Regions from separate parts of the Hymenobacter chitinivorans DSM 11115 genome, predicted to be linked through region 2. Evidence: riboswitches for the same ligand, from Rfam matches in the RefSeq annotation. Region 2 holds a riboswitch; each other region holds the start of a gene.

Region 1 (9,606 bases), on a different contig from region 2:
CTCGGCAATGCCCACGTCGAAGGCGCGGTCGGGCATGGCCTTCATCATAATGTTCAGGGAGCAGCCCGACGGCATGGCGGGCGTCACGCCCATCACCTTGTCGTTTTGCTTAGCCAGCTCCACCATCGTGTGCCCAAACACGTCCTGGTACTTGGGCGGCTGGGGCTTCTCGTAGGTCTTGGTGTGGATTTCGCCGGTAATCTTGTCGAACAGGCCCGGGGCGTGCCACAGGGTCTGGTCTTTCTCGGCCAGGGCGTAACCCTTGCCTTTCACCGTCACGCAGTGCAGGATTTTGGGGCCGGGAATGGTCTTCAGATCCTTGAGAATGGTGGCCAGGTGCTGCACGTCGTGCCCGTCCACGGGACCGAAGTAGCGGAAGTTCAGGGCCTCAAACAGGTTGCTTTGCTTGAGCAGCGTGGCCTTCATGGCCTGCTCCACCTTGCGGGCAATCTGCTGGGGGTTGGGCCCGAACTTGCTGAGCTTGCCCAGTACGTTCCAGAGCTCGTCGCGCACCTTGTTGTAGGTGCGGGAAGTAGTAATATCGGTGAGGTATTCCTTGAGCGCGCCCACGTTGGGGTCGATGCTCATGCAGTTGTCGTTGAGGATAACCAGCAGGTTGGAGTTGGCCACCCCGGCGTGGTTGAGGGCCTCGAAGGCCATCCCGGCCGTCATGGCTCCGTCGCCGATTACGGCAATGTGCTGCCGGTCCTTCTCGCCCTTGTAGTCGGAAGCTACGGCCATGCCCAGGGCGGCCCCGATGCTGGTGCTGCTGTGGCCCACCCCGAAGGCGTCGTACTCACTCTCCTTGCGCTTGGGGAAACCCGACATGCCGCCGTAGCGACGATTCGTGGGGAACCGGTCGCGGCGCCCGGTCAGGATTTTATGGCCGTAGGCCTGGTGCCCCACGTCCCACACCAGCTGGTCGTAGGGCGTATTAAAGACGTAGTGCAGCGCCACCGTCAGCTCGACCACGCCCAAAGAGGCGCCGAAGTGGCCACCGTAGATAGACACCGAGTCGATAATGAACTGTCGAAGCTCCTGGCTGACTTGGACCAGTTGATCTTCACTGAGCTTTTTAAGGTCGTCGGGCGAGTTTATGGCCGCCAGCAATTCACCGGGTTCGACAATCATCTTCGAGAGAGGGCAAGGAGAGGTTTTTCACAGAGCCAACAGCCAGACGAGCCTAAAGGTTAGGCAGTTTGCACTATTTGTCTCTTATAACACGCAAAGGTACGACTTTTCGTAGCTACCGGTTGTAGCTGACAGTGTCGGGGAACTACGGGCAAGCCCGTCAACGGGAGGTAGGACGATGGGCCAGCCGCTGGCCGCGGGAATAGTCGGGGCATTAGGCCGTTGGCAAGGCCATGGCCAATCCGAACCCGGGCCCAATAACGCCCGGGTATCGGATTGGTACTAGGGCATCCTGGCGGATGACCGCACTGGCCGGTCTGGCAGCTACGGGAGAAGACCGAGGCCCTCTTACCCGCACTCCGCAGCGCCGATAACGCTGGCCCGGTTCCGGGCCTTACTGAATAGCAGCATAACAATAGAAAATAAGATAACGAATAGAATAGATAAGGATAGTTCTAGCATAGCCGACTCAACTTCTTTCCAGGGAAAGGTTTTTGTCGTATTGGTTGATTAAAAGTGCGGAAAGCCGGGCAAGCCCGGAAAAAAAATACACCAACCGGGCGTTTATCGGTATCAAGCGGGGCCTTGGGCAATTCAACTCCGCCGCTGAGCTGCTGATAGGCTGAAGAATACCTATTTTTGCGCACCTCACCCTTCGCTTACCGCATGCCGCTCACCCAGCAGAACAACCAGGAGCAGCAACTGCTCGACAAGCTCAAGCCCTCCCGCATCATCTTGCCGGTGCTGATTGGCCTGAGCGTGGTCGGCTTTATGTTCTGGCGCAGCTACCAGCCCGGCGACCTGGCCCCACTGGGCGCGGCCAAGCTCCACTGGCTGCTGATTATGCTGGCCGTGCTGGTCGCCCGCGACCTGGGCTACATCTACCGTATCCGCCACATTTCGGAGCGGGTGCTGAGCTGGCGCCAGAGCCTGGACGTGATTATGATCTGGGAATTTGCGTCCTGCGTGCTACCCTCGGCGGTGGGTGGTACGGCCGTCGCCTCGTTTATTCTGAACAAGGAGGGAATTTCGCTGGGCAAGTCCTTGGCCTACGTGATGGTTACGGCCCTGCTCGACAACCTCTACTACGTGGTGACCGTGCCCCTGGTAGTGTGGCTGGCCGGCGACGCCCTCTACCCCCACGAGGCTCTGCAGGGCGGCTTGGTGGCCACGCTCAAAATTGCCTTCATCGTGAGCTACGTGCTGGTCACGCTGTATGCGCTGCTGATGCTGTACGCCATTTTCGTGAACCCTGAGTCGGTGAAGCGGCTGCTGGTGCGGCTCTTCTCCATCCGGGGGCTGCGGCGCTGGCGGGCCAAGGCTTACCAGCACGGCAACGAAGTGGTGTGGGCCTCGGCCCAGCTCCGCGGCAACGGGGCCGGCTACTGGCTGCGGGCCGTGGGCTCCACGTTCTTCGTCTGGACGGCCCGCTACCTGGTTATTGGCTGCATCATTGCCGCCTTCGTCGACGTGAGCTGGGGCGAGTTTCTGCTGATTTTTGGCCGTAACCTGACCTACAAAGTTATTCTGCTCATTGCCATTACACCCGGCGGGGCGGGCATTGCCGAGGGTGCTTTCCCGACCTTCTTCGGCAAGTTTATCGGCACGCCCACCATGACCAACTTCGTGGTGCTGCTCTACCGCATGGTCACGTACTACCTGTATCTGCTGCTGGGTGCCGTGTTTTTGCCGCGCTGGGTGGCGCGGGTATTCAGTGCTCCCAAAACGACTTAGTCCGGTAGCATAACCAACCAAAAAAGGCCCTTCCGCGCAGTGCGGAAGGGCCTTTTTATTGCTGAGCAGAAGCTACAACTATTCTTTTTCCAGGCGCAACTCGGCACCTTCGGGGCTTTTCAAGGTGAGCTTATCGTCGGTCAGCGTTACCACGTCGAAGCTGTTGCTGGTGGTAGCGCCGTCAGGAGTCAGCATGATTTTCTTGTTGGGCTGGTCGAAGGTGTACTTGCCATTGACGGCCCCGGCGGGCGAGGTCATGTTGTACTGCCCGTTGGCGAAGAACGTAATCCGCTCGTCTTCCTGCGTATCTGTCTGCTTTACTTTGTCGCCGCCGGCGCTTAGCTCCTTATCGGTTTTCCAGACCTTGCTTTCGGTGCCGTAGAGCATGTTGACGCCTTCGACTTTGCCTTCCTTGCTACCGCAAGAAGCCAAAAACAGGACCATAAATGCCAGCAGGCTGGCCAGCACACGAGAGGAAGTGGGGAGAGTTTTCATGAGGAAAGAAAGGGTTTTGGGGAAAGACACAAACAACCCGGCAGTCGGCCATGCGAAAGCCAGTGTTGCGGTTCTTACGCGGCAAAAGCTAAAGAGTTAGCCCAGTAGCGCGGAGCTTGCGTGGTTACAACCTAATACCGACGAAGGGCGTAAGAGGCCCTGATACCGTGGCCGTCAGGCAGATGCGGCATCTTCCACTCCCCCTCACCTTAACCGACACATACTCATGGGACTGTTCGATTTCCTCAGCAATAAAGGCGAAGAAAAACCGGTTCAACCCGCCGCCAAGCCCGCCGCCGGTGGCACCGATTTTTTTGGCAATAACACCGCCGCCGGCACGCCCGCGGCGCAACCCGCCGCCGCAAAAGGCGACTCTTACACTGTTGTCAGCGGTGATTCGCTGTCCAAGATTGCCAAGCACCACTACGGGGACGCCTCGAAGTGGCACCAGATTTACGAAGCCAACAAAGCCATTATCGGCGCTAACCCCGACCATATCGAAGTGGGTCAGCAGCTTACGTTACCTACTCTTTAGGTCCTTTTTGCAGAAAAAGGTTGGAAACGCCGTCCGAGCTTCGGGCGGCGTTTTTTTCTGCCCGATTTTTTGGAAAAACAAAAAAACCTTTGGCAGGATTTGGTCTTCTCAATTCCAGCAGTACATTTGCAGTCACCAACCCGGTACTCTCCCAGAACGATGGGACAGTTTGAAAGAATTTATACAGAAGCGGCGAGAGAACAGGCTCCCTGACCCGCTGGCAACCTTCATCTGATGAAAGGTGCCAATTCCTGCCCGCCCGGCGTAAGGCCCGCGGGAGCTATAAGTCGAGTACCATGGAAAACACCCCCGCTTCCGCTTTTCTGTTCCCATCCGCTGCCGCCGCCTCCGGGCTCGCTGCCGAGCCGATGGGTTTGCGCGTTTCCGCCGGCTTAGCTGTTGCCGGCCGAATGCGAATGTGCTGTTGGACCCCGTGTTGTTGCTGTTGCTAGCCTCCTGAGCGCCTAGCTTCTCCCCTCCCCCTCTCTTTTTCCTGGCTTGCCCTCTGCTTACGGCCACTTGCTGGCCTACTTCGGCGCAGGGTTTGGCCTGGCTCCGACACAGCCCGCTCCCGGGCTCCGGATGCCACCCTGGTTGTTCAAATCCAAACGCAACCAGTTGACAATCTGAAACTTCAATTTCAAGACTTCTAACCCAGCCGTATCATGTCCACGCAAGCCCTACAATTCGAGACCCTGCAACTCCACGCCGGCCAGCAGCCCGACCCCGTCACCGGGGCCCGCGCCGTGCCGCTCTACCAAACGACTTCCTACGTGTTTAAGAATGCCGAGCACGGGGCCAATTTGTTTGCGCTGAAGGAGTTTGGCAACATCTACACCCGGCTGATGAACCCCACCACCGACGTGTTTGAGCAACGCGTGGCGGCTTTGGAAGGTGGGGTGGCGGCGCTGGCCACGGGCTCGGGGCAGGCGGCCCAGTTTATTGCCCTGAACAACATTCTGCAGGCCGGCGACAATTTCGTGAGCAGCTCCCACCTCTACGGTGGTACTTACAACCAGTTTAAAGTGGCTTTCAAGCGTCTGGGCATCGAAGTGCGCTTCGCCGACGCCGACAACCCGGCCAGCTTTGAGACCCTAATTGACGAGAATACCAAGGCCCTGTACCTGGAAACCATCGGCAACCCGAGCTTCAGCATTCCCGACTTCGAGCGGATTGCCGCCATTGCCGACAAGCACGACCTGCCCTTGGTGGTCGACAACACCTTCGGGGCGGGCGGCTACCTGTTCCGCCCCCTGGAGCACGGGGCCCACATCGTGGTAGAATCGGCTACGAAGTGGATTGGCGGCCATGGCACGAGCATCGGCGGCGTAATTGTGGACGGTGGCAAGTATGACTTCGGCAACGGCAAGTTTCCGCAGTTCACCGAGCCTTCGGAAGGCTACCACGGCCTGGTATTCAACGACGTATTCGGCAAGAACGGGCCCTTTGGCAACATTGCCTTCATCATCCGGGCCCGGGTGGAAGGCCTGCGCGACTTCGGCCCCGCCATCAGCCCGTTCAACTCCTGGCAGCTGCTCATCGGCCTCGAAACCCTGAGCTTGCGCGTGGACCGCACCGTGGAAAACGCCCTGCGCATTGCCACCTGGCTGGAGCAGCACCCGCAGGTGGAAAGTGTGAATTATCCGGGTCTGAAAAGCAGCCCCTACCACGCTTTGGCCCAGAAATACCTCAAGCGCGGCTTCGGCGGCGTGCTGACCTTCAGCATCAAGGGCAGCAAGGAAACGGCCACTCAGTTTATCGACAACCTAAAGCTGGTGAGCCATTTGGCCAACGTGGGCGACGCCAAAACGCTGATTATCCAGCCCTCGGCCACCACGCACCAGCAGCTTTCGGAAGAGGAACAGCGCGCCGCCGGCGTAACGCCCACTTCCCTGCGCTTGTCGGTCGGTATTGAGCATTTTGATGATATCCGCGCGGATCTGGCCCAGGCCTTTGACGCCGTACGTAACGCGGCTCCCACGACTTCCGATGACGAGGAGGACGCCGTGGTGCAGCCCGAAGTAGAACACGCTGCCCCGCTGGAGGTCTAAAGTAGAGAGGAGACGGGGCGGGCAATGAGAGTGGCCCGCCTGCTCCAGCTACGGCAGCGCCGTGAATGGCAGGATGAGGAGTTGTGAGAGAGGAATCATCCTGACCATTCCGCAATAGCCCGGGTTGAGCCGGCACCGGTCCACCAAACGCTTCATTGGGTGGGACTGATGTAAGAGGACCAGCCGGCTCGGCCCGCGTGCTATTGTATTGCTATTCAACCCCCGCTGCCCCAGTGGCGCCGGGTTTCCCAACCACCTATTGCCTCATGAATCAGCCCCGGCTTTTGAACCTACCAGCGGGCCTCTTGCTCGAAAGTGGCGCGACGCTGGCTCCGGTGCAGATAGCCTACCACACCTTCGGCACCCTGAACGAGGCCCGCGACAATGTGGTGTGGGTGTGCCACGCCCTGACGGCCAATGCCGACGTGCTCAGCTGGTGGGCCGGCCTGTTTGGTGCCGACTGCTATTTCGACCCGGCCGACTGGTTTGTCGTCTGCGCCAACATTCTGGGCTCCTGCTACGGCAGCACCGGTCCGCTCACGCCCGCGGGGCCCGCGGCGGAACCGCTCTACCAGCAGTTTCCCCTGGTCACGATTCGGGACTTGGTAGCGGCCCACGAGGCGCTGCGGCTGGAGTTGGGCCTGACCAGAATTCACACCCTGATTGGCGGCTCTTTGGGCGGGCAACAGGCGTTGGAATGGGCTATTCTGCGGCCCGAGGTGTTTGCCAACCTGGTGGTACTAGCCACCAACGCCCAACATTCGCCCTGGGGAATTGCCTTCAACGAAGCCCAGCGGCTGGCTATTTTCGCCGACACTACCTACCACGAAGCCACGCCCACCGGCGGGCAGCGCGGCCTGAAAGCCGCCCGGGCTACGGCCCTGCTCAGCTACCGTAGCTACGACGCCTACGGCCGCACCCAGGCCGAAACCGACCCCGACCGGCTCGACGAGTTCCGGGCCAGCTCCTACCAGCAGCACCAGGGCGACAAACTCGTGGCCCGCTTCAACGCCTACAGCTACGTCGCCTTGTCGCGCACGATGGACACGCACCACCTGGGGCGGGGCCGGGGCAGTATTGCGGCGGCCCTGGGCCAGATCCGGGCCCGGACGCTGGTGCTCAGCATCAGCTCCGACGTGCTGTTTCCGCCCGCCGAGCAGCAGCTGCTGGCCCGCCACATTTCGGGCGCCACCTACGCCGCCATGGATTCCGAGTTTGGCCACGACGGTTTTCTGATTGAAACCGTCCAGATAACCCAGTTTTTAGAGCAGTTCTATGTCCCCAGTCTCGTCCATTAACCCGGCCGTGTCGGCCATTGCCGCTTCCTTGGTAACGGCCAAAGCCCCGTTGCGCATCGGCCTGATTGGCTTTGGCTGCGTGGGCCAGGGCCTCTACGATATTCTGCAGCACCTGCCCGGCTTCGGGGCCGAAGTGCGGCGCATTGCCGTGAAAAACCCTGCCAAGCCCCGCTCCCTGCCCGCCGAGGCCTTCAGTTTCCGGGCCGATGAGCTGCTGCAGGACCCCGAGCTGGACGTGCTGGTCGAAGTCATTGACGACGCGGCCGAAGCCTTCCGTTTGGTCAGCACCGCCCTGCGCCAGGGCCGGCAGGTTGTAACGGCCAATAAGGCTATGGTGGCCCGGCACCTGCCCGAGCTGGTGGCCTTGCAGCACGAGTTTGGCGGCACCTTGCTCTACGAGGCGGCCGTGTGCGGCAGCATTCCGGTGGTTCGGACGCTGGACGCCTATTTCGGGCAGGAACCGCTGCGCAGCGTGAGCGGCATTTTCAACGGCTCGTCGAACTACGTGCTGACGCGCATGGGCCAGGACGGCTCTGAATACGCCGTGGCCCTGGCCGAAGCCCAGCAGCAAGGCTTTGCCGAAACCGACCCCTCACTGGACATGGCCGCCTTCGACCCCCGCTCGAAGTTGGTGATTCTGGCGGCTCATGCCTACGGCGTGCTGCTGGAGCCCGAACAGGTGCTAAACCTGGGCATCGAAAACGTCAGCGCCACCGATATCAGCTACGCCGCCGTGGCCGGCCAGAAGATTAAAGTGGTGGCCGGTTTGTACTTGTTGCCCAACCACCAGCTCAGCGTGCTGGTCACCCCGCAGTTCGTGGACCCCACCTCGGCCCTGTACACCGTGGACGACGAGTTCAACGGCGTGGTCATCGAGGCCGAGTTTGCCGGCCCCCAGTTTCTGCGGGGCCGGGGCGCGGGCGGCCACCCCACCGGCTCGGCGGTACTCTCCGATATTGCCGCCCTGCGCAACCAGCAGCGCTACGCCTACCCCAAGCTGACCACTGCCACGCCCCTGGCCTACACCACCGACCTGGAAATCGAAATCTACCTGCGCACCGACGACGAGCTGATTCTCGACCAGCTGGGCTTTACCGACATCACCGAGGAGGCCGACGAGGATGGCTACATCGTGGGCTACGTGCCGCTCGACGCCCTGCTCCAGCACCGGGACCGGCTGCGCAAAGCCGGGGCCTTCGTGGCCCGCACCGGCCACGTGCGGCCCGCCACGCACTCAGTTGACGCCCTGGCGCTGACGGAAAGTGAGTAGTTATCCGGTCAAATGCCTCAACAAAAAAAGCCTTGCTCCACAGCGGAACAAGGCTTTTTTATTGGTGTAGACTGCTTTACTCAAACACCACCCGCTGCGGGGCCAAGCCGGCCCCGCGCAGCAGGTAAAAGCCGGGCACCAGGTTTCCGCGGCGGACAGGCTGCTCGGGCTGCTCCCAGCGGAAGCGGCGCACCAGGCGGCCCGTGGCGTCGAGTAGCTCCAGGGTGCGGGGCTGGAAAGCAACGCCGGCCGCGGCCGTCAGGCGCACCTCGGTGGTAGCGGGCTGCGGATACACTTGCATGGCGGTCAGCTTTTCGGCCGGGCGGCGGGCCGTAACCGTGCCGGGCTGGCGCAGAATAGGCCGCAGAAAGTCGCGCACGAAGCGGAAGGTGGTATCCATGTAAGCCAGGGCCCGGGCACTGGTACCACTGTAGGGCACGTGGCCGGCACCTTTGAAGGTGTAGAGCGGGTTGGGCACGCCCACCGCGTCGGCCCGGGGCTTGAGGGCGCCGCTGCCGAAAACGAGCTGGGCCGGCAGGCCGCTGCCCACCGTGCCGCGGCCGTAGGGCACAGTGCCGTCGGCGGTGCCGTGCATACTCACGAAGGGCACGTCGCCGGGCTCAATCCACTGCGGCCGACCCAGGGCCCCGCACAGGTTCACGACCCCGCGCACGGCGCTGGAGTAGCCAGGGTTGCCGCTGTTGCCTTCCAAACCGCCGAGCTGGGCCAGCTCCAGATAGGCTGGCGCTTCACTGGCTTTGTCGAGGTAAGCCAGCTGTAACGCCATGAAGGCCCCGGCCGAGCTGCCGGCGGCGAAAATGTAGCCGGGGTGAATCCGGCAGGTTTTGCTGGTGGCCGCATCCTGGCGAAAAAAACGCACCGCCGCCCGCATGTCCTGGGTGGCCCGGATGGCGGCCCGGGCAATATTGGTGGTATCAAAGGGCAGAAACAAAACTCGGTAGTCGATGCTGGCCGTGACGTAGCCCAGGCGGGCGTAGCGCTGGCACAGCTCGGTTACGTCCTGGTCGGTTTTGGCCCCCGACACAAAGCCCCCGCCGTGGGCAAACACCAGCAGCGGCCGGCGCCGCACCG
Region 2 (9,606 bases):
AACATCCGGATGGGAGCCGAGCCAGCGTAATCCTGCAGGCCGGTACCCGTGCGGGCCCCTCGCAGGTAGGTGTGCATGCGCGAGAAGTCGGTGCTAACCGCAGCGCCGGCCCCGTTGGCGGCACCCGTATACTGGCCTGCGCCGCCAAACTCGGTGAAATACGTGGTGCGCCGCGGGTCGGCTTTGGTATTCATGATACCTACCAGCGTGGCGCTGGGGAAAAACTGGTTGGCCCGGGACGACCGTTCGAACTGGTCAATGGGGTTGGTTTTACCAACTACTGCCTCGAAGCGTAATTGAAAGTTGTCAGCCTCACTGCCCATTACCGGCGCCTGGGCAGCCAGCAAATCCCCGATACCCTTGGTGGCGTCCGCCGGGAACTTGGGGTAGTAGTGAACATAGAGCCGCATTTTCAGCGTGTTGGCAAACTTTTCCCACTTGACCAGGTCACCACCGTAAATCAGGTCTTCCGCCGTAGGCTTCAGGGCGCTGGGCTTTTTCAGATCGGCCACACCCGCGTCGAGCAACGCCAGGATGCCTTTGTACACGTCCTCCGACTTATCGTACTTGGGCGCCCCGTTTTCGACAAACTTCAGCGCCTCCGTGAAAGGAATATCCCCGAAGCAGTCGGTAGTAACGCCATACAGGTAGGCCTGCATGATCTTGGCAATACCAGCATATACTGGGCTGGTTTCCTGGGTGGTGTTAATCAGCTGCTGCATGTCGGCCAGGCCCGTGGCGTAGATGCCAAAGCGGAACGCGTTATTCACGTCGCTGCCCGTAATCACGCCCCGGTCGTACTGCACGGGCTGCTGGGCGCTGCCTCCCTGCCCGGCAAACTGCTGCACGATAAGGGAAGTGAAGCGGTGCAGGTCGGAGCCGGCCATAAAGCCCAGCTGGGTCTGGGCGGCCACCAGCACGTTGCCGGCCGGGGCCGCTACCACCGCGTTGGGGTTGTTGTTCACGTCCAGAAAACTGTCGCAGGAGCCCAAAACGCCTACTGCACCAGCCAGAACGATATATTTTGCGAAACGAAACGTCTTCATTCAGATGATGGGCTAGGAGATTAGAAAGTAAGGCGGATAGAACCGCCGTACATCTTCGACTGGGGCAGGGAGTTGAACTCGAAACCCTGCGAGTTGCTAACGCCGGTCGTGTTTACTTCCGGGTCGATGTGGGGAATGTTGGGCGCATAGAGGAACAGGTTGCGGCCGTTCACGCTCAGCTCTACCCCACCCAGGAAGGTTTTATCGGTCAGGCTGCGGGGCAGCGAGTACGACAAGGCTACTTCCCGCAGGCGCAGCCACGAGCCATCAAACACGGCAAACTCGTAGGGGCCCGAGCCCCAGAGGTCGGTGAAGTACTGCTCCGCCGTTACCTGCACGTTGTTCTGCACAAAGGTGCCGTCGGCCTGCTTGATTACGCCATCAATGATGTAGGTCCGGTCCCGGTCGGCAGTTTCTTTGCCCACACCGTTGCGCCGAATGTCGAACACGTTGCGCGACACGACGTCGCCGCCCACCCGAATATCGAGCAGGGTGTTCAACGTCAGCCCTTTGTAGGTAAACGTATTGGTAATACCACCCGTCCAGTCGGGGTTCGGGTCGCCAATTACGCCGTTGTCGAACTGCTGCTGGGTACGGCCCTGGGCATTGAGCAGCAGCGGCCCGGAGTCGCCGTCCTGACGCAGGAACTTGGAGCCGAAGATGACTCCGTACGGCTGGCCGGCAATCAGGCGCGTGCCAGGTGTCGTGAAACCGCCCAGTTGGATGAAGGAAACGCCGGGAGCCAGCTCCAGTACCTTGTTGCGCACCCGCGAGTAGTTAAACGAGTTGCTGTAGGTGAAGTCGCCGATTTTGACCGGCGTGGTGCTGATCATCAGTTCCACGCCGCGGGCTTCCGAGGTACCAATGTTACGGTTCACGCTGCTAAAGCCCGAAGTGGCCGAGAAGGGCACCGCGAAGATGATGTCCTTGCTTTTCTGCACGTAGTAGGTGGCCTCCAGGGCTACGCGGCCCTTGAACAGGCGCAGGTCGACGCCGCCCTCGTAGCTGGTCGTAAACTCGGGGCCCAGGTCCACGTTGCCGCCCACGTTGCTGTAGGTCAGGCCCACCTGCCCCTGGAAGGGGTAGTTGATGGCCGGGCCGAAACCATCCGTTACGCTGGTCGTCTGGAAGGTAGTGTTGGTGCCGTACACGGGGGCCTCGCGCCCTACTTGCGCGGCGGCGGCCCGAATCTTGAACTGGTCGAGCACCTTGTTGTCCTTAAGCATCGGCACCGCGTCGCTCACCACAATGCTGGCCGAGGCGCCGGGGTAGAAGTAGCTACGCTTGTTGGCACTGAACGTCGAGGAGTAGTCATTGCGGCCCGACAAGCCCAGAAACAGGAAGTCGCGGAAGCCCAGCTGCAGGTCGCCGTAGAAACCGACCAGGCGGCGGGTGGTTTTCTCGGAGAAGGGCGTGTAGTTTTTCGTGTTGGAAATGTTGTTGAAGCCCCGCACCTGAATGTCGGAGCCCACCACGGCCAGGTCGTCGGTGCGGCGCTGGTTGATTTCGTTACCCAGCAGCAGGCGGGCCGTGAAATTCTCGCTGATGTTGCGCCGAATGTTCAGGGTCAGGTAGGAGCTCAGCTCGCGGCGGTTGTAGGTCTCGTCCTGGATGTTGCCCACCACGGAGCCGCCGCCGGAAGAAGTCGTGGTGATGCCGCGGCTGTCGCGGGCATTCACGTACTTGTATTGCTGGGAATAGGTATCGGTACCCAGCTTGTAATCCAGCGAGAGCCAGTCGGTGAAGTCATAGCCAATGCTGACGTTACCCACCACCCGGTTTACCTCGTCGTCGTAGGTGTTGTTCTTGATGGTCCACAGCGGGTTGTCGCTGGTGCCGAAGAATGTGTTGTTGGCAGTATAAGTACCCACGACGGCCGCGTTCTGCTGCCCGCCGGTGGGCTGCTCATACGGATACCGGAATACGTCGTACGAGCGGGGCAGCACCCAGGAGTGGAAGAAGGGGTTGGCCAGCTGGTTGCCCTGCGGCGTACGCTTCGACACGCTGTTGGAGAAAATGACGTTGGTGCCAGTCCGCAGCTTGTTGGTCAGCTGGGCATTACCGTTGAAGGTTACGGTGTTACGCTTCAGGTCATTGTTGTCCAGAATCCCGGTTTCGTGCAAGTTGCCGTAGGAAGCGTAGTAGCGCGTGCGCTCCGTCGCGCCCGACAAGGCCACGTTATTCTGGAAGTTGGAGCCCGTCTTGAAGATATCAGACACGTTGTCCGGGTTGATGGCCAGGGTTTCGTCCTCGCCCCGGAAGTTCTGCACCGTCTGGCCCGTCACGCGCGGCCCCCACGACATCTGGCTGATGCGGTTAAACGTGCCGTTGATGCCCTGTCCGTAGGTGTTCTGGTAGTCGGGCAGGCGGCCCACCTTCACGATGTTGTAGTTGGAAGTAACCGTAATGGACTGCTTTTTGGAGCCCAGCGTCGCGCCCTTTTTGGTGGTAATGATGATGGCGCCCGACGCGGCCCGAGAGCCGTAGAGCACGGCGGCAGCCGGCCCTTTCAGGATGGACACCGTCTCAATATCGTCCTGGTTGATGTCGATGGCGCGGTTGGAGTTGGCTACCCCGCTCTGCAGCGTGTTGCCACCACCGCCGTTGTCAATCGGAATACCATCCACCACGAACAGGGGCTGGTTGCTGCCGGTGAAGGTGGTCATGCCGCGGATAAAGATGTTGGAGGAAGCCCCCACCATGCCGCTGGAACCCTGCACTCGCACGCCGGCCACCTTGGCCGTCAGCGAGTTGACTACGTTGGTGGAGCGGGCCTGCACCAGCTCCTGCGATTTTACTTCGGCAATGGAGAAGCCCAGAGCCTTTTTGTCCTTATCCCCGCCCAGGCCCGTCACGACTACTTCGCCCAGCTGTTTGGAGTCAACGGCCAAGCCGATGTTAAGCTGGGTTTCGGAGCCAATGGGCCGCTCGGAGGAAACATAGCCTACCGAACTGAAAACAATCGTACCGCCCTCGGTGGGCACGTTCAGCGTGTAGGTGCCGTCCGAGTTGGTTGATACCCCGTTGGTGGTTCCCTTCAACAGAACCGTTACGCCGGGGAGGCCCTCACCCGACGTACGGTCGGTAACCCGCCCAGACAGGCTCCGGCTCTGGGCCGTGGCTTGCTGGAGCAGAGTGAGCATAAGCAACAGGCTTATGAGTAAAAATTTTTTCATGCAGAAAAGGGTTTGGTGAGTGATAAGTGACGCGAAAAAACTCATGTTCTCCCTTGGCGAACTACGGCAACCAAAGGCCCAGCTGACTTTGATTTGTAACAAAAGTCAGCACCCCAAACCGGCAGGGCTGCAACCTAGCTGGTTTGTTATCTGAGCGTAACATAAGCCAAATTCCTTAGTGAAATCTTAAACACCAAAGTTTTGCACTTGTTTTTTCGCAACAAAAACCCCCTTTTATTGCGTCCAGCACAACAGCTCTGCCTTATTGTCGAGTTATCATTAAGTGCAAAATGAATAAACCGTGAAGCCCAGCTGAGCTGCCTGCGGAACGGTAGCCGGGCACCAGCCCCGGGACTGATTAAGCCCCTGGAGAGCGGCTGACGTTGGCGCAACCATTCTGCTGGCAGCTGGTCTTTGGCAGTTTTGCGGGGCAAACTGGAATCGGCGGGCGTATCTTGCACCCCTTATGCGCTGTGCTTAAACTGGTGGCTACTCTGACAATAAAACGTGCGGCACGGGCCTTACTGGCCACCTTAGTGCTGGTCGCCCTGCTCGGGGCAGGCCTCGACGCGGCGTTTCCTTTGCCGCCCGCCCCGCAGTACTCGCCCATCGTGCTGGCCGCCGACGGTACGGTGCTGCACGCCTTTCTGAACCCGACCCAGAAGTGGCGCCTCAAAACCGAGCTGCGCGAAATCACGCCGGCCCTGCGCGCTACCATTCTTGAAAAGGAAGACCGGTATTTCTACTACCACCCGGGCGTCAATCCGCTGGCCCTGGTGCAGGCCGTGGGGCGCAATTTGTTTGGGCGGGGCCGCACCACCGGGGCCAGCACCATCACCATGCAGGTGGCCCGCCTGCTGGAACCCAAGGAGCGGACGGTGGGCAACAAGCTGCTGGAAATGCTGCGGGCCCTGCAGCTCGAAGCGCACTACAGCAAGGCCGAAATTCTGCAGCTTTACCTGAATCTGGTGCCCTACGGCGGCAACATCGAAGGCGTGAAGTCGGCGGCCCTGCTTTACTTCCAGCAGCCGCCCGACTACCTTTCCCTAGCCCAGACCGTGACTCTGGCCATCATCCCTAACCGGCCCCGGGGCCTAGTGCTGGGCCGCCACAACGAGGCCATCCGGCAGGAGCGCAACCGGTGGCTGCGCCGCTTCGGCCGGCAGGGCCTGTTTCCGCGGCAAGATGTGGAAGACGCCCTGCTGGAGCCGCTCGACGTGCAGCGCCACGCGGCACCCACGCTGGCGCCCCACCTGGCCCGGCGCCTGGTGCGGCAGTTTCCGGGCCGGGCCAGCGTGGCCTCCACGCTGCAGCGCGGCAAGCAGGCCAAGGCCGAAGACCTGACCCGCAACTACGTGCGCCGCCTCCACGAGCTGGGCATCAGCAACGCGGCCGTGCTGGTCGTCAACAACCAAACGCGGGCCGTGGAAGCCTACGTGGGCTCGGCCGATTTTCAGGACAACGTCACCAAAGGCCAGAACGACGGGGTGCAGGCCGTTCGGTCGCCGGGCAGTACGCTCAAGCCCTTTCTGTACGCCCTGGCCCTGGACAAAGGCCTGGTGACGCCCAAGCTGCTGCTGCCCGACGTGCCCACCAACTTCGGCGGCTACCAGCCCGAAAACTTCGACAAGCGCTGCAACGGCGAAGTGCCCCTGGAACGCGCCCTGGCCTATTCGCTCAACATTCCGGCCGTGCGGGTGCTTTCGGAGCTGGGCGTACCCACCTTTACCACCCAGCTGCGGGCCGCCGGCTTCCGAACCGTAGCCAAACGTGCCCCCCACCTGGGGCTGAGCACCATTCTGGGCGGCTGCGGTGCTACGCTGGAGGAGCTGACCAACCTCTACGTGACCCTAGCCAACGGCGGCCGCTACGCCCCGCTGCGCCAGGCCAGGAAGAATGAAGCCCAGGCTGAAAATCAAAACCAAAAACAGCCCGCCAAACCAATTCAGAGTTCAGAATCCGGAATTCAACATTCCCAATTATTCTCCGACGGCGCGGCCTTTCTCATTACCGACATCCTGGCCCAGCTTACCCGCCCCGATTTGCCCGTGGGCTACGAAACCAGCATCCGCCTGCCCAAGATTGCCTGGAAAACCGGCACCAGCTACGGCCGCCGCGACGCCTGGAGCATCGGCTACAACAAGGAATACACCATCGGGGTGTGGGTCGGCAACTTCAGCGGGCAGGGCAGCCCGGCCCTCACCGGCTCCGACATTGCCACGCCCCTGCTCTTCGATTTGTTCAACGCTCTGGCTTACAACTCGCCCAACAACTGGTTTCAGCCGCCCGCCAGCCTCGATTTCCGGCTGGTCTGCGCCGAAACCGGCCGGCCACCGGGGGAAAACTGCCCCAACCAGATTATCGACTATTTCCTGCCCGGCGTGTCGGCGGGGTTGCGCTGCCAGCACCAGAAAGAAGTGCTGCTCTCGGCCGATGGGCAGTATACTTACTGCCGGGCCTGCGCCCCGGCTACCGGCTACCGGCGGGAGCTGTACCCCAACCTGCTACCGGAAGTAGCCGCTTTCAAGGAAGCCCAGGGCATTCCGTACCGCCGCCTGCCGCCCCACAACCCCGCCTGCCAGCTCGTGCGCGGCAGCCGCGACCAGGCCCCGAGCATTACCTCGCCCTTGGCCAACACCGAGTACGTGCTCAACAAGGGCGAACAGCAGCAGCTCCTGCTCAGCTGCACCACCGACAACGAAGTGCGCCAGGTGTCGTGGTACGTCAACGACCAGTTTCTGCGCACGGCCCCGGCCACCGAGCGGATTTTCTTCCGCCCGCCGCCCGGAGCCCTCAAAATTTCCTGCGCCGACGACCACGGCCGCAACACCGATATCCGGATTGTGGTCCAGGAATTCTAGTCGGGACCTGCTTGAGCTTCGCCGTTTTGCTCCTTTGCCTTTCGGGCCAGGTAGTGGCCTGGGCTGCCCGAAAGGCTCATTCTGCTTGGTTAAGCCGCAAGGGGAAAGCGGATAATTATAGCAGTTTGGCATGCTTTCCATAACTTATAGTTATACCACAAAGTCATACTAAACCACCCTCAAATATCTACATAAACAGGTATCGTACAGACCATTGAAGTCAAATTCACCAAAATTATATACTTCGCCAGCTTATAACTTGCAATTATAAAATTCCTGCTATTACCTTTGTAGCACCAATTCTTTACCCATCAAAGGATTGTTTTTATACAGAGGCGTGGAGAGACAGGCTCAACGAAGCGCCGGCAACCATCCGCAAATGCGGAACGGTGCCAAGTCCTGACCATATAAAAACAACAACGCCGTGAAAACCTTGTCCAACGCCCGCACTTTCTCGACCACCTCCGCTGCTCTACAGCATGGATGTTGTGGCATGATGTGCTGTCCGTGTTGGTAGCAGGCCACGCCCCCTCCTTTTCCTGCCCGTGCCCTAAGCTCCGCTAGCTGAGCTGCTCCCGCACAACCCGTTTTCCGACTACCGCAGGATAGTCGGCCCTGGCTTACACAACCCATTTGTGCCCCGGGCTTCCTACCGCCGGCTTTTCCTCGCTGGAAAAGCCACATCCTCCCCGCATCATGCAAGTAGCCTCAGAGGCGCTGGTCATTGGCCTGCGTCAGCAGCTGGCCGGGCATTCAGCCTTGGAAGTACTCACGGCCGTGGCCGCGCAGTTTCCGGGTCAGGCCATTTTCTCGACTTCCTTCGGCCTCGAAGACCAGATTATCACCCACCTGATTTTCGAGCACAACCTGCCCATCAAGGTCTTCACCCTCGACACGGCCCGCAACTTCCAGGAAACCTACTCTACTTGGAATAAAACGCTGCTGCGCTACGGTAAAGCCATTGAGCCCTACTTCCCCCAGCAAGCCGCCGTGGAGCAGCTCCTGCTCGAAAAAGGCCCCAACAGCTTCTACGACAGCGTGGACAACCGCAAGGAATGCTGCGGCATCCGCAAAGTAGAGCCGCTGCGGCGGGCGTTGCGGGGCCAGCAGGCGTGGTTTACCGGCATCCGGGCCGAGCAGTCGGCCAACCGCCAGGACATGCACGCCGTGGAGTGGGACGCGGGCCATCAGCTCCTCAAGTTTCACCCCTTGTTCGACTGGACCTTCGAGCAGTGCTGGGACTTCGTGCACGCACACAGCATCCCGTTCAACCCCCTGCACCAGCAGGGCTTCGTGAGCATCGGCTGCGCGCCCTGCACCCGGGCCATCCGGGCCGGCGAGGATTTCCGGGCCGGACGCTGGTGGTGGGAAGACCAGTCGGCCAAGGAATGCGGGCTGCACAGCACCCACAACGGCCCCGACCCAGTGGTCGAGCCCGTCAACGCTTTTACTCTGGGCTGAAAAACAGAACGTCATGTCGAGTAGCGCGAGACATCCCGCGTGCTGACGTTGCCAAACCAATTTGATTACTACTGCACGCGAGATGCTTCGGCTGCGCCTCTGCATGACGACCTACTTAAGCGAACCTAGCATGAGTACCCCTCACTTCGATTACCTCGACCGGCTGGAAGCCGAAGCCATTCATATTCTGCGGGAAGTTGCGGGCCAGTTTGAGCGGCCGGCCCTGCTGTTTTCGGGTGGCAAAGACTCCATCGTGCTGACGCGCCTGGCCGAAAAAGCCTTCCGCCCCGGCCGCTTCCCCTTCCCGCTGGTGCACGTCGATACCGGCCACAACTTCCCCGAAGTGCTTAAGTTCCGCGACTCCTTGGCGGCCGAGCTGGGCGAAAAGCTCATCGTGCGTAGCGTGGAAGATACCATCAAGCGGCAGCGCCTGCGCGAGCCGGGCGGCAAGTTCCCGAGCCGCAACCCGCTGCAAACCTACACCCTGCTCGAAACCATCGAGGAGTTCCAGTTCGACGCCTGCATCGGCGGGGCCCGGCGCGACGAGGAAAAGGCCCGGGCCAAGGAGCGTATCTTCTCCGTGCGCGACGAGTTTGGCCAGTGGGACCCCAAGCGCCAGCGGCCCGAGCTCTGGAACGTGTACAACGGCCGGATTCAGCGCGGCGAAAATGTGCGCGTGTTCCCGATTTCCAACTGGACCGAGCTCGACGTGTGGCGCTACATTCAGCGCGAGAATATTCCCCTGCCCAGCATCTACTTCGGCCACCCGCGCACCTGCGTGGTCCTGCCCAGCGGCCAACTCCTGGGCCTCAACGAGCACCTGCGCCTCGACGAAACCGACGAAATCGTGGAGCGGCAAGTGCGCTTCCGCACCGTCGGCGACTCGACCTGCACGGCCGCCGTGGAAAGCGACGCGGCTACCATCGACGACATCATTGAGGACCTGCTCAGCGCCAAAGTCAGCGAGCGGGGCGCCACCCGCCTCGACGACAACATCTCCGAAGCCGGCATGGAAGACCGCAAGCGCAACGGCTATTTCTAACCAATTAGTTGTCAGTTGCT
Region 3 (9,606 bases), 1.0 Mb from region 2:
TCCCTGCAGGATGCCTACCTCAAAGGGCTCTACCACACTGCCTTCTCATCCTTTCTGCAGGACATTATCCTGCGCGTGCTCATTGCCGGGCTGGCGCTGTTGTATGGGAAAGGCCTGCTCACGTTTCCCGAGTTCGTGCTTTGCTACATTGGGCTCTACGGGGCCATTGCCTTGCTGCTGACTGGCTACCTGGCTTTCATCGGGGAGCTGCACCTGCGGCCGACTACGGCGGCGTTGCGGGTGCGGCCTGTGGGCGAGATTGTGCGCTTCGGGGCGTTTGCCCTGCTTTCCAGCCTCTCGGGTAGCATTCTGGGCTTTATCGACTCCTGGATGGTGGGGGCGCAGATTAGCCTGGCGGCGGCGGGCGTCTATGGCATTGCCTACAACATCAGCACGGCCCTGACCATCCCCGCCCGCTCGCTCAACAAGATTGCCTTCCCCCTGCTGGCCCAGTACTGGAAAGACCAGGACCTGCCCCGCATGGCCGACTTCTACCGCGACACGACCCGGCTCAATACCATCCTGGGCTGCTACCTGGCCCTGGGTATCGGGCTCAATCTGGACTTCATTTACTCCCTCATCAAGAACCCGGTGTACGCCACCGGCACCACGGCCGTGCTCCTGCTGCTGGCCGGCCGCCTCTACGACGGCATCACCGGCGTCAACGGCCTGATTGTGGTGACCTCGCCCCGCTACCGCTTCGACTTGATTTTCAACCTGTCCTTGGCCGGCATCACGGTAGTGCTCAACCGCCTGCTGATTCCGCGCCTGGGTATTACCGGCTCGGCCCTGGCTACGCTCTTTGCCATTGTGGCCATCAACACGGCCCGCACCTGGTTTGTGTGGTACAGCTACCGGCTCCAGCCCTTCACCTGGCGCATTCCGGTGGTGCTGGCCGTGGCCGCCGGCTCGGGCCTGCTGGTGTGGCTCGTGCCCGCCCTGCCCTCCCCGCTGCTCACCATGCTGCTGCGGGGCTCCCTGCTCACGGGGCTCTACGGCGGCACCTTGCTCGGGCTGGGTCTGGTGCCCGAAGCCCAGCCCTTGCTGAAGAAACTGCTGCGCCGCTAGCCCTCCCGCACAATGTAGAGACGCATACTTGCGTCTCAATCGTTGATGATGTTGTATCTCACAGCTTCAATAGCACGTTGCGCATCGTTCAACGATGAGACGCAAATATGCGTCTCTACACCCAACGACTGGTTACCTGTTCTTCACACGTGAATGGTAGCTCCGAAGTGCTTAGAAGGCACCCTTCACGCGTGAAGAACGCTTGTCAAGACCTTCGGAGGCACCCCGCACGTGTGCGGGGCCACTAAAAAGGGCTTGGGAGGCTATCCGCACGCGTGCGGATAGCCTCCCAAGCCCTCAACAATGATTTTGCACGCGTGCGGAAGGCATCCTAAGACCTTGACAAGCGTTCCGCACGCGTGCGGAGGCCGTCCCAAGCTCTTAACAGGCGTTCCGCACGCGTGCGGATAGGCTTTTACCCCCTCAACATGGCCTTACGCCGCGCCTTGCTCCCGGCGCAGCTTGCTGTGCTTCTTGCCGTAGCCGTAGTAGATGGCTAGTCCGATGGCCAGCCACACGAAGAGGCGCAGCCAGGTATCCAGGGGCAGGGAAACCATCATCAGCACGCAGGTTAGGATGCCTAGGATGGGCACCACCGGCACCCAGGGCGTGCGGAAGCCGCGCGGGGCGTTGGGCTCCTTCTTGCGCATGATGAGCACGCCCAGGCACACCATCACGAAGGCCAGCAGGGTGCCGATGCTGGTCATCTCGCCTACCACGGAGATGGGCACGAAGCCGGCAAAGAGGCTAATGAATACGCCCAGCAGCAGGTTGGACTTGTGCGGGGTGCTGAAGGTGGGGTGCACCTCGGCAAACACTTTCGGCAGCAGCCCGTCCTTGGACATGGAGAAGAACACCCGGCTCTGCCCCATCAAATCAACGAGGATAACCGAGGTGTAGCCAATGAGAATGGCAATGATGATGGCCGAGGACAGCCAGCCGTAGGGCGTCTTCTCGATGGCAATGGCCACCGGGGCGGCACTGTCCTTGAACTCCTTGTAGTTGGCCACGCCCGTCAGCACGTGCCCGAAGAGAATGAACAGCACCGTGCACACCAGCAAGGACCCGATGATGCCGATGGGCATGTTGCGCTGCGGATTCTTGGTTTCCTGCGCCATCGTGGCCACGATATCGAAGCCGATGAAGACGAAGAACACGACCCCGGCCCCGCGCAGGATGCCGCTCCAGCCAAACTCCCCGAACACGCCCGTGTTTTGGGGGATGTAGGGCTGGTAGTTGGCAGGGTCGATGTATTGCCAGCCCAAGGCAATGAACACGAGCACGACGGCGACCTTCAGCGTGACCACCAAAGCGTTGAACCACGCCGAGCCCGAGGTGCCCCGGATGATAATGGCCGTAATGGCCAGCACGATGAGCATGGCCGGCACGTTGACCACCCCCGACACCACGCCCCCATCGGCCAGGGTGGCCTTTTCGAAGGGCGACATCACCAGCTGGGGCGGAATGTGGAGGTTGAACTTGTCGAGCACCTTGACCAGGTACTGCGACCAGCTGATGGCCACCGTGGCCGCCCCGACGGAGTACTCCAGAATCAGGTCCCAGCCGATAATCCAGGCGAAGAGCTCCCCCATCGTGGCGTAGGAATAGGTGTAGGCCGAGCCGGCTACGGGCACCATGGAGGCAAACTCGGCGTAGCACAAGGCCGAGAAGGCGCAGCCCACGGCCGCCACCAGGAAGGACAAGGTCACGGCCGGACCGGCGTTGTTGGCCGCCGCGATGCCAGTGAGCGAGAACAAACCCGCCCCGATGATAACGCCAATGCCGATGGCCACGAGGCTAAAGCCGCCCAAACTACGCTTGAGCGTACCCGCCCCCGTTTCGGCTGCTTCGGCGCGAAGCAGCTCCAGTGATTTTTTAAGCATACAAAGTAGTAGGAACCCGCCGCGGCGGGCTCAGAAGTGAAGAGGATTCCGGCTGCGGCCTACGCGCTGCTGCAACAACGACTGGCCCGCGCAACGGCGCCGGGCCCGGCCGCAACCGGAAATAGAAAAGAGTACGAGGAAAGGGCTCCGCAGACGCGGGAGCCGGGCGGCATCTAGGCCGCAGGGGCCAGCGCCCGGTGCTTTAGCAACAGCAACAACACCGGCCCATACCGGCTACGGCCACAACGGGCACAGGCAGCACAATCACAAACGGGCAGGCGGGGGAAGCGGTCCACGGCAACTTGTTTTTATATGGGCAGGAATTGGCACCGTTCCGCCAGGGGGCGGGGGGTTGCCGGCGCTTCGCGGAGCCTGTCTCTCAGCGCCTCTGTATAAAAACAATCCTTTGGGCAAAAGAATTGATGGCGCAAAGGTAGCGCGGGCCGGGCCGGATTTGCAACCGGGGCCGTAAATTCGCCGCCACGGGCCGGTCATGATGGGTTGGCAAGCCATAAGAACGTCCTGCGGAACAGCGCACGAGCCCTGGCGAATAGAACGTCATGCTGAGCGGAGCAACGCGCAGCCGAAGCATCTCTACCGCCAAAGTAAATAGGATTACCATTGCAGTAGAGATGCTTCGGCAGGCTCAGCATGACGGTTACTAGTGCCCGCGAGATGTCTCGCCTTGCTCGACATAACGTTCTTTTTGCATCATCAACGCCGCTCGGGCTGGTTGCGGCCCGTCCAGTCCACTTGGCGCCCAGCTCAACCTAATGCAGGTAAAAGCAGTAGGTGTCGGTACGGCTTCGGCGCCGGCGTGCGGCCTGCCCTGACGGCTTAACTTCCTCCCTTCTCCTTACCGGCCGGGTGGCCGACGGCTTTGTAGGCCGCTAGGCACTCGTAGAACCCAGCCCGGCCCTTCCCCACCCTATGCACCCCGGAGTAAAAACCGCCCTGAAAGTAACCGGCTACACCCTTGGCTCCCTCGTGGGCATTGCCGGCCTCTACGTCGCCTCCTCGTTTGCCCTGTCGCGCATTCCGGTCAACGCCCAGGACCAGGACCCGGCCGAAGACGTGGACATCTACATCCTTTCCAACGGCGTGCACACCGACATCGTGACGCCGGTGCGCACCCGCTACATCGACTGGACCGAGCTGGTGCCCATCGACAACACGCCGGCCCGCGACGCGTCGGCGCAGTTCGTGGGCTTCGGCTGGGGCGACAAGGGCTTTTACCTCGACACGCCCACCTGGGCCGAGCTCAAGCCCAGCACCGCCTTCAAGGCCATGTTCCACCTGAGCTCCTCGGCCATGCACGTCACCTTCCACCGCACCATGCGGGAATCGGAGAGCTGCGTCAAAATCCGCATCAGCCAAGAAGAGTACCAGCGGCTCATTGCCTACATCAAGGCCAGCTTCGACTACGACGCCCAGGGCCGCCCCTACTACATTCAGGGCCACAGCTACGGCCAGCACGACTCCTTCTACGAGGCCCAGCGTACCTACAGCTTCCTCTACACCTGCAACACCTGGGCGAATAACGGCCTGAAGGCCAGCGGGCAGAAAGCCTGCTTCTGGACCGCCTTCGACTCGGGTATCTTCTACCAGTACCGCCGCAAAGGCCCCAACGTGGTGCGGGAAGCGGCCAAGTCGGTGGCCTGGCACAGCTACGCGGCGGCCAGACCCAGGCGCAGCCGGTAGCAGTTCATGGCCGTGGTGCTGAGCTGCTGCATGAGCTTGTAATTGGCCACCGCCCCCACCGCCGCCCCAATGACGGGCACGAGCTGGGCCAGCTTGGCCAGGTCGATATAGTCGCGGTATTCCTGCTGAAACGTGCGCCAGTCGAAGGCCTGCGGGTCGGTGGGCAGGGTCTGGCGGTAAGCGGCCCAGTCGGCCACCCGGCGGTACACCTCGTTGCGGCTATGCTGGCTGGAAAAGGCCAGCTGAAACACGTGCAGCAGGTACAGCCGCTCGGTGTAGTCGTGGGCATCGAAGCCGTAAAGGGCCGCCACTTCAAACAAGAACTTGAGCTTGAGGCCCAGCAGCAAGGGGAAGTCGGCCAGGCCCAGCAGGATGCCGCCGGCCCCGGTTACGGCCCCTTCGGCGGCGGCCGTGGTGCGGTAGTACTGCAGGTGGCGGCGCACGGCGTCTTCGCGCGCCTGCAGCGTGCCCTCGGCTACTGGCCGGCGGCTCGTGTAGCGCGAGCCCAGCAGCACGCCCCGCACCATCTGCTTAATAGCCGCCGTAATGGCCTGATGGACCTTTTCGGGCAGCAGGTTGTTGAGCCGGATCTGGATTTGGCGGGCAAAGCGGTTCAGGTACGACGGGGCCCGCTGCATCCGCTGCTGCCACTGCCGTAGTTCTTCCTTGGCCTGCTCTTCGTAGGTGCTCATGGCCCCAAGGTAGCGCGAACTTTGTAGTTCGCGCCTCCGCGCCGTTAGAGTCGTTCTGGTGCACGAGCTACAACCGAAAGCCGGCGCAGCCAAAGTTCGCGCTACGGCACTAGTAGTTATAAGAAACGCCCACCGACACGCCCGTCGACCGGCCCAGGTTGCGGCCCGACACGTACTGGCTGGCACCCAGCACCACGCCCACGCCCTTCGTAATGGGCCGGAACACGCTGGCCCCGATGCGGGCATAGTTGACGCGGGTAGCGGGGAAGTACAAGTCGAAGCCGGGCTGCAGGATGTCGGTGCCCTTGCTACTCGACTGCTGGAACGAGGCCCAGGCCTCACCGTAGAACTTCAGGCCGGCGTAGCCCACCTTGGCGTCGGCAATAAAGGCGTTGGGCACCCGGCCGGTGCGCAGGCTGTAGCCGGCCTGCCCCGTCAGGAATACGCCCGAAGCCGTTTTGAGGTGGGCAATGCCCAGGGTGTTGAATTTGGTGGCCCGGTTGCCGATGGCAATGATGTACTCCAGGCCCTTGTTCGACTGGTAGTTGCTGGCCGGCGTCGTGACGCCCACCACGCCCAGCAGATCCAGCACGCTGTTGCCGACGGTTGTGGAGTAGGTCTTGAACTTGAGCAACCCCGAAATGTCCTGCAGGCCGCTGCGGCTATTGGTATAGCCCTGCCCGTTGCCCTGCCCCTCCGACTTGATGTACGGCAGGCTGAGCACGGCTTCAACTTTGTCACTGATACCGTAGTTAGCGTACACGCTCACCGAGGAAACCTTGATTTCCCGGAAAATCGGCACCTCCCCCACGGTTTCGGGCACCAGGTACACGCTCTTATAACGCTCGGCCGTGCCGGTAAACGAAACGGAGCCGTGGCCCTTGCCCACCATGAAGCCACTGACCAGGCTTTGGGCTTGCGCCTGGGAGCCGAACAACAGGGCGGCCGAGAGCAGAAGAGAAAACGAGTAGATTTTGTGCATACAGACAGAAAAAGGCAAAAAGGGGCGGGAAGATGTGCGCGGCCCCGGAAAAACAATACTAAGCCAATATTGTTCAGCTTGCCGGAGGCCGCAAATTTACGCGGCCGGTTTGCCGCCGGATTTCCCAGCCCGGGAATTATTTTTAGGGTATTCCCAACCCGGGAAATCCAGTGGCGGAGCCGGCTCGTTTGTATGCCCTACCAAATCCCGTATCCTCGCTCTTTTACAGCCGGCTGTTGCCCATGAAATACTCTCTACCCTCCCTTACTGCCGTGCTTTTTGCCACGGCCCTCACTTTCTCCGGCTGCTCCAAGAACACCGAGGCCGACCCCTCCATTGCCGGCATTGCCGTAGCCAACGACGACTTCAGCGTGCTCGAGGACGCAGCCATTCGCGGGGGCGTGGTCGAGGTATTGTCCAATAAAAACCCGGCGGACCCCCAGGGCAATTACACCGTTTTTGCACCTAATAACGCCGCCTTTGCCCGCCTGGGTTTGCGGCAGGCCACCGATTTGCAGGCCCTGCAAACCAGCTTTCTGACCAGCACCCTGCTTTACCACGTCACGGGTGGCACCCTGGCGGGCAGCGCCCTGCAGGCTGGTTCGTCGTCGGCCTCGGCCCTAGGGCCGGTGCGCCGCATTGTGAACCGCAACGGCAGCCGCTACGTGAATGGCTCCCGCATTGTGGCCACCGACGTGAAGGCCTCCAACGGCACGGTCCACGTCATCGACAAAGTGCTGCTGGCCACCGGCGCCGACGTAGTGCAGTCGGCCGTGGCCGTCAGTACGGGTAAGGTATTCGTCAAGCCCGACCTGCAGTACCTGGTCTACGCCGTGGTGTACTGCGGCTTGGCCGGGGCCCTGTCGGAAGGCAGCCCCCAGCTTACGGTGTTTGCCCCCAACGACCAGGCTTTCAAGGACCTCTACAAGCAGTTTGGCATTACGCTTACCGAGCCCAAGGACCTGGAAAAGCTACCCAACGCCAAGGAAACCCTGACCAAAGTGCTGCTGGGCCACGTGGTGCTCGGCTCCCAGGGCGGGCAATTCACCCAGTTTACCAGTGAACTACCCGCCAATGCCACGTTGCCTACGCTGGGCGGCGGCAGCCTATTTTTCGGCGACTTTAACGGCGGCCTGCTGCCTGTGCAGGGCGAGGGCAACGGCACCGCACAGGCTAGCATGACCATTCCCGATATCCTCTGCACCAACGGCGTGGTTCACATCATCGACCGAGTTCTGCTGCCGAAGTGATAAACTGAAGTAATATTCCTACTTTTGCGGCTATATTTCACAGGTATAGCCCTATAGATCAGAAGGCCAGCCTGTTCCGTTTCCCAGTTCCTTGCTCTGCCTGCTCTCCTATTGTCACTAGGGCTATGCTTCATTCCTGAGCGTGCCGTCCCTGCTTACTTCTTTTACATGAGTAACAAATTTGCCGGCTTGCTGTGGAGCTGGCTCCTTCTGCTCGCTTTCTCGATCGGAGCCCACGCCCAGGATCAACCCCCAACCCCGGCCGCGGTGCCGGCTCCGGCCGCTCAACCCGCTCCCTCCCCGGCAGCCGCGGCGGCGGCCCCCAAAATTGTACTGGATGGGCAGTGGAAAGGCGAGCTGCCGGTTCCCGGGGGCAGCTTACCCGTCGTTATTACGGTTACGGATCTGGCGGGCGGCGGCTATTTTGCCGTGCTCGACGTGCCGGCCCAGCGCATCAGTCACGCTATTCTGAACGTGGAGCAGCGCGCCGACACGCTGCTCTTCAGCTCCGATGAGCTGGGGTGCCGCTTCACCAGCCTGCGTTCGGCCGATGGCAAGCAGCTGGTCGGCCTCTGGAAGCTCCAAACGTATCAGACTCCGCTTACCTTGGTGTTTTCGGCCAAATCGGGCCCGTCGAAAAACTTCAAGTTTCCGCCGCCTTACCGGGTCGAAGAAGTATCCTTTACCAACCCGCAGGACAATATTCGGCTGAGTGGCACGCTGAGCGTACCGCCCGGGGAAGGTCCTTTTCCGGGTGTGGTGCTCCTCAGCGACATGGGCCCCCAGGACCGCGACGCAACGCAGGGTGAATTCAAAATGTTTGGCGCCCTGGCCGACTTCATGGCCCGCCACGGAGTTGCCGTTCTGCGCCTCGACGACCGGGGCGTGGGCCAGTCGCAGGGCGACTACACGACGGCAACTACCGCCGACCTGGTACGGGATGCGCAGCTGAGCCTGAATTATCTGCGGACCCGACCCCTGATTGACTTCGGGAAGCTGGGCCTGATCGGGCACGGCGAAGGTGGCAACGTAGCGCTGCTGGCCGCGGCTCAGCCCTTGCCCCCAGCCTTCGTAGTAACGCTGGCCGCTTCGGGCGTGGCGGGAAAGGATGTACTCAGCCAACAGGCCGCGGGCTTTTTGAAGGCCGGCGAAGCGGATACGGCCCAGGCCGCGCTGGTAAAAAAGCAGTTGCTCGACCAGTGGCTGCTCGACCAGAAAATTAAGCAGCTGCGAGCCAAGGGAGCTAATTCGGCCCAAATCCAGACCCTGGAAATTCAGCACAACATGCGCAAGCGCGAAGAAAGCAAGAAGCTGCAGGAGGCTATTGCCAAGAATCAGCGGGCGGTGCTGGACGTTATTCAGCAAACCACGGACAACACCCAGGCCCAGCCGATTGTGGCTAACATGCTGGCACAGTCGAACCCCGGCCTGGATGCTCCCCAGATCCAGACGCTCACGAACGTGCTGATCAGCCGCTGGTACCGCTCCTACCTTAATTTCGATCCGCAGCTGGAGTTGGGCAAAGTGAAGAGCCCGGTGCTGCTGCTGCACGGCACGGATGACCTCCAGGTAAACGTCAACAACCTGTCGTTGTTGGAGAAAGGCCTCAAAAGCAAGGGCAATAAGCTCGTGGAAGCCCGTCGTTTGCCGGGTATCAACCACCAGTTTCAGCCCCCGGCAACGGAATGGCCGCTGATGGGCGGGGAGCCCAAGCCCGTACTTTCGCCCCTGGTGCAGCAAACCATTCTCGACTGGATCAACCTTAAAGTGGCCAAATAGGCACCTGTCCGGTCTACCTCCGAAGCTCCCGGCCCGGCGGCCAGCTCGTTCCTCGTGTGGAACCAGCCGGCCGCCGGGCCGGGAGCTTTTTCGTGCCGGGGCGGCAGGCTACTTCAGGCTGTAAATACGCTCGATAATTTCTACCACTTTCAGGCCTTCCAAGGCGTTGGTGGTGGCAAAGCCCCGCTTTTGCACGGTATCCACCACGTTTTCAATCACCTGCACGTGGTTGGCGGCGCTGCCCTGGTAGG

The links. Region 2 has a riboswitch for S-adenosylmethionine ahead of CLV45_RS01320 (phosphoadenylyl-sulfate reductase). Riboswitches for the same ligand answer to the same signal wherever they lie in the genome.
Region 1: it holds a riboswitch for S-adenosylmethionine, as region 2 does, so the genes downstream of both, CLV45_RS14375 (O-acetylhomoserine aminocarboxypropyltransferase/cysteine synthase family protein) here and CLV45_RS01320 (phosphoadenylyl-sulfate reductase) in region 2, are expected to answer to the same signal.
Region 3: it holds a riboswitch for S-adenosylmethionine, as region 2 does, so the genes downstream of both, CLV45_RS05750 (amino acid permease) here and CLV45_RS01320 (phosphoadenylyl-sulfate reductase) in region 2, are expected to answer to the same signal.

Annotation. Positions count from the first base shown of each region.
Region 1 covers NZ_PGFA01000002.1:177,705-187,310, reverse strand. Annotated here, with positions in the region: gene dxs (1-deoxy-D-xylulose-5-phosphate synthase) at 1-1,131, opposite strand, end outside; gene CLV45_RS14390 (lysylphosphatidylglycerol synthase transmembrane domain-containing protein) at 1,798-2,865, shown strand; gene CLV45_RS14385 (hypothetical protein) at 2,944-3,360, opposite strand; gene CLV45_RS14380 (LysM peptidoglycan-binding domain-containing protein) at 3,587-3,895, shown strand; SAM riboswitch class I at 4,072-4,184, shown strand; gene CLV45_RS14375 (O-acetylhomoserine aminocarboxypropyltransferase/cysteine synthase family protein) at 4,561-5,946, shown strand; gene CLV45_RS14370 (homoserine O-acetyltransferase family protein) at 6,213-7,244, shown strand; gene CLV45_RS14365 (homoserine dehydrogenase) at 7,222-8,514, shown strand; gene CLV45_RS14360 (alpha/beta hydrolase) at 8,591-9,606, opposite strand, start outside.
Region 2 covers NZ_PGFA01000001.1:351,594-361,199, reverse strand. Annotated here, with positions in the region: gene CLV45_RS01335 (SusD/RagB family nutrient-binding outer membrane lipoprotein) at 1-1,046, opposite strand, end outside; gene CLV45_RS01330 (SusC/RagA family TonB-linked outer membrane protein) at 1,067-4,189, opposite strand; gene pbpC (penicillin-binding protein 1C) at 4,759-7,083, shown strand; SAM riboswitch class I at 7,406-7,497, shown strand; gene CLV45_RS01320 (phosphoadenylyl-sulfate reductase) at 7,780-8,544, shown strand; gene cysD (sulfate adenylyltransferase subunit CysD) at 8,675-9,586, shown strand.
Region 3 covers NZ_PGFA01000001.1:1,369,895-1,379,500, reverse strand. Annotated here, with positions in the region: gene CLV45_RS05755 (oligosaccharide flippase family protein) at 1-1,068, shown strand, start outside; gene CLV45_RS05750 (amino acid permease) at 1,503-2,951, opposite strand; SAM riboswitch class I at 3,257-3,350, opposite strand; gene CLV45_RS05745 (TIGR02117 family protein) at 3,882-4,652, shown strand; gene CLV45_RS05740 (EcsC family protein) at 4,619-5,344, opposite strand; gene CLV45_RS05735 (hypothetical protein) at 5,454-6,326, opposite strand; gene CLV45_RS05730 (fasciclin domain-containing protein) at 6,569-7,576, shown strand; gene CLV45_RS05725 (alpha/beta hydrolase) at 7,745-9,355, shown strand; gene CLV45_RS05720 (Gfo/Idh/MocA family protein) at 9,464-9,606, opposite strand, start outside.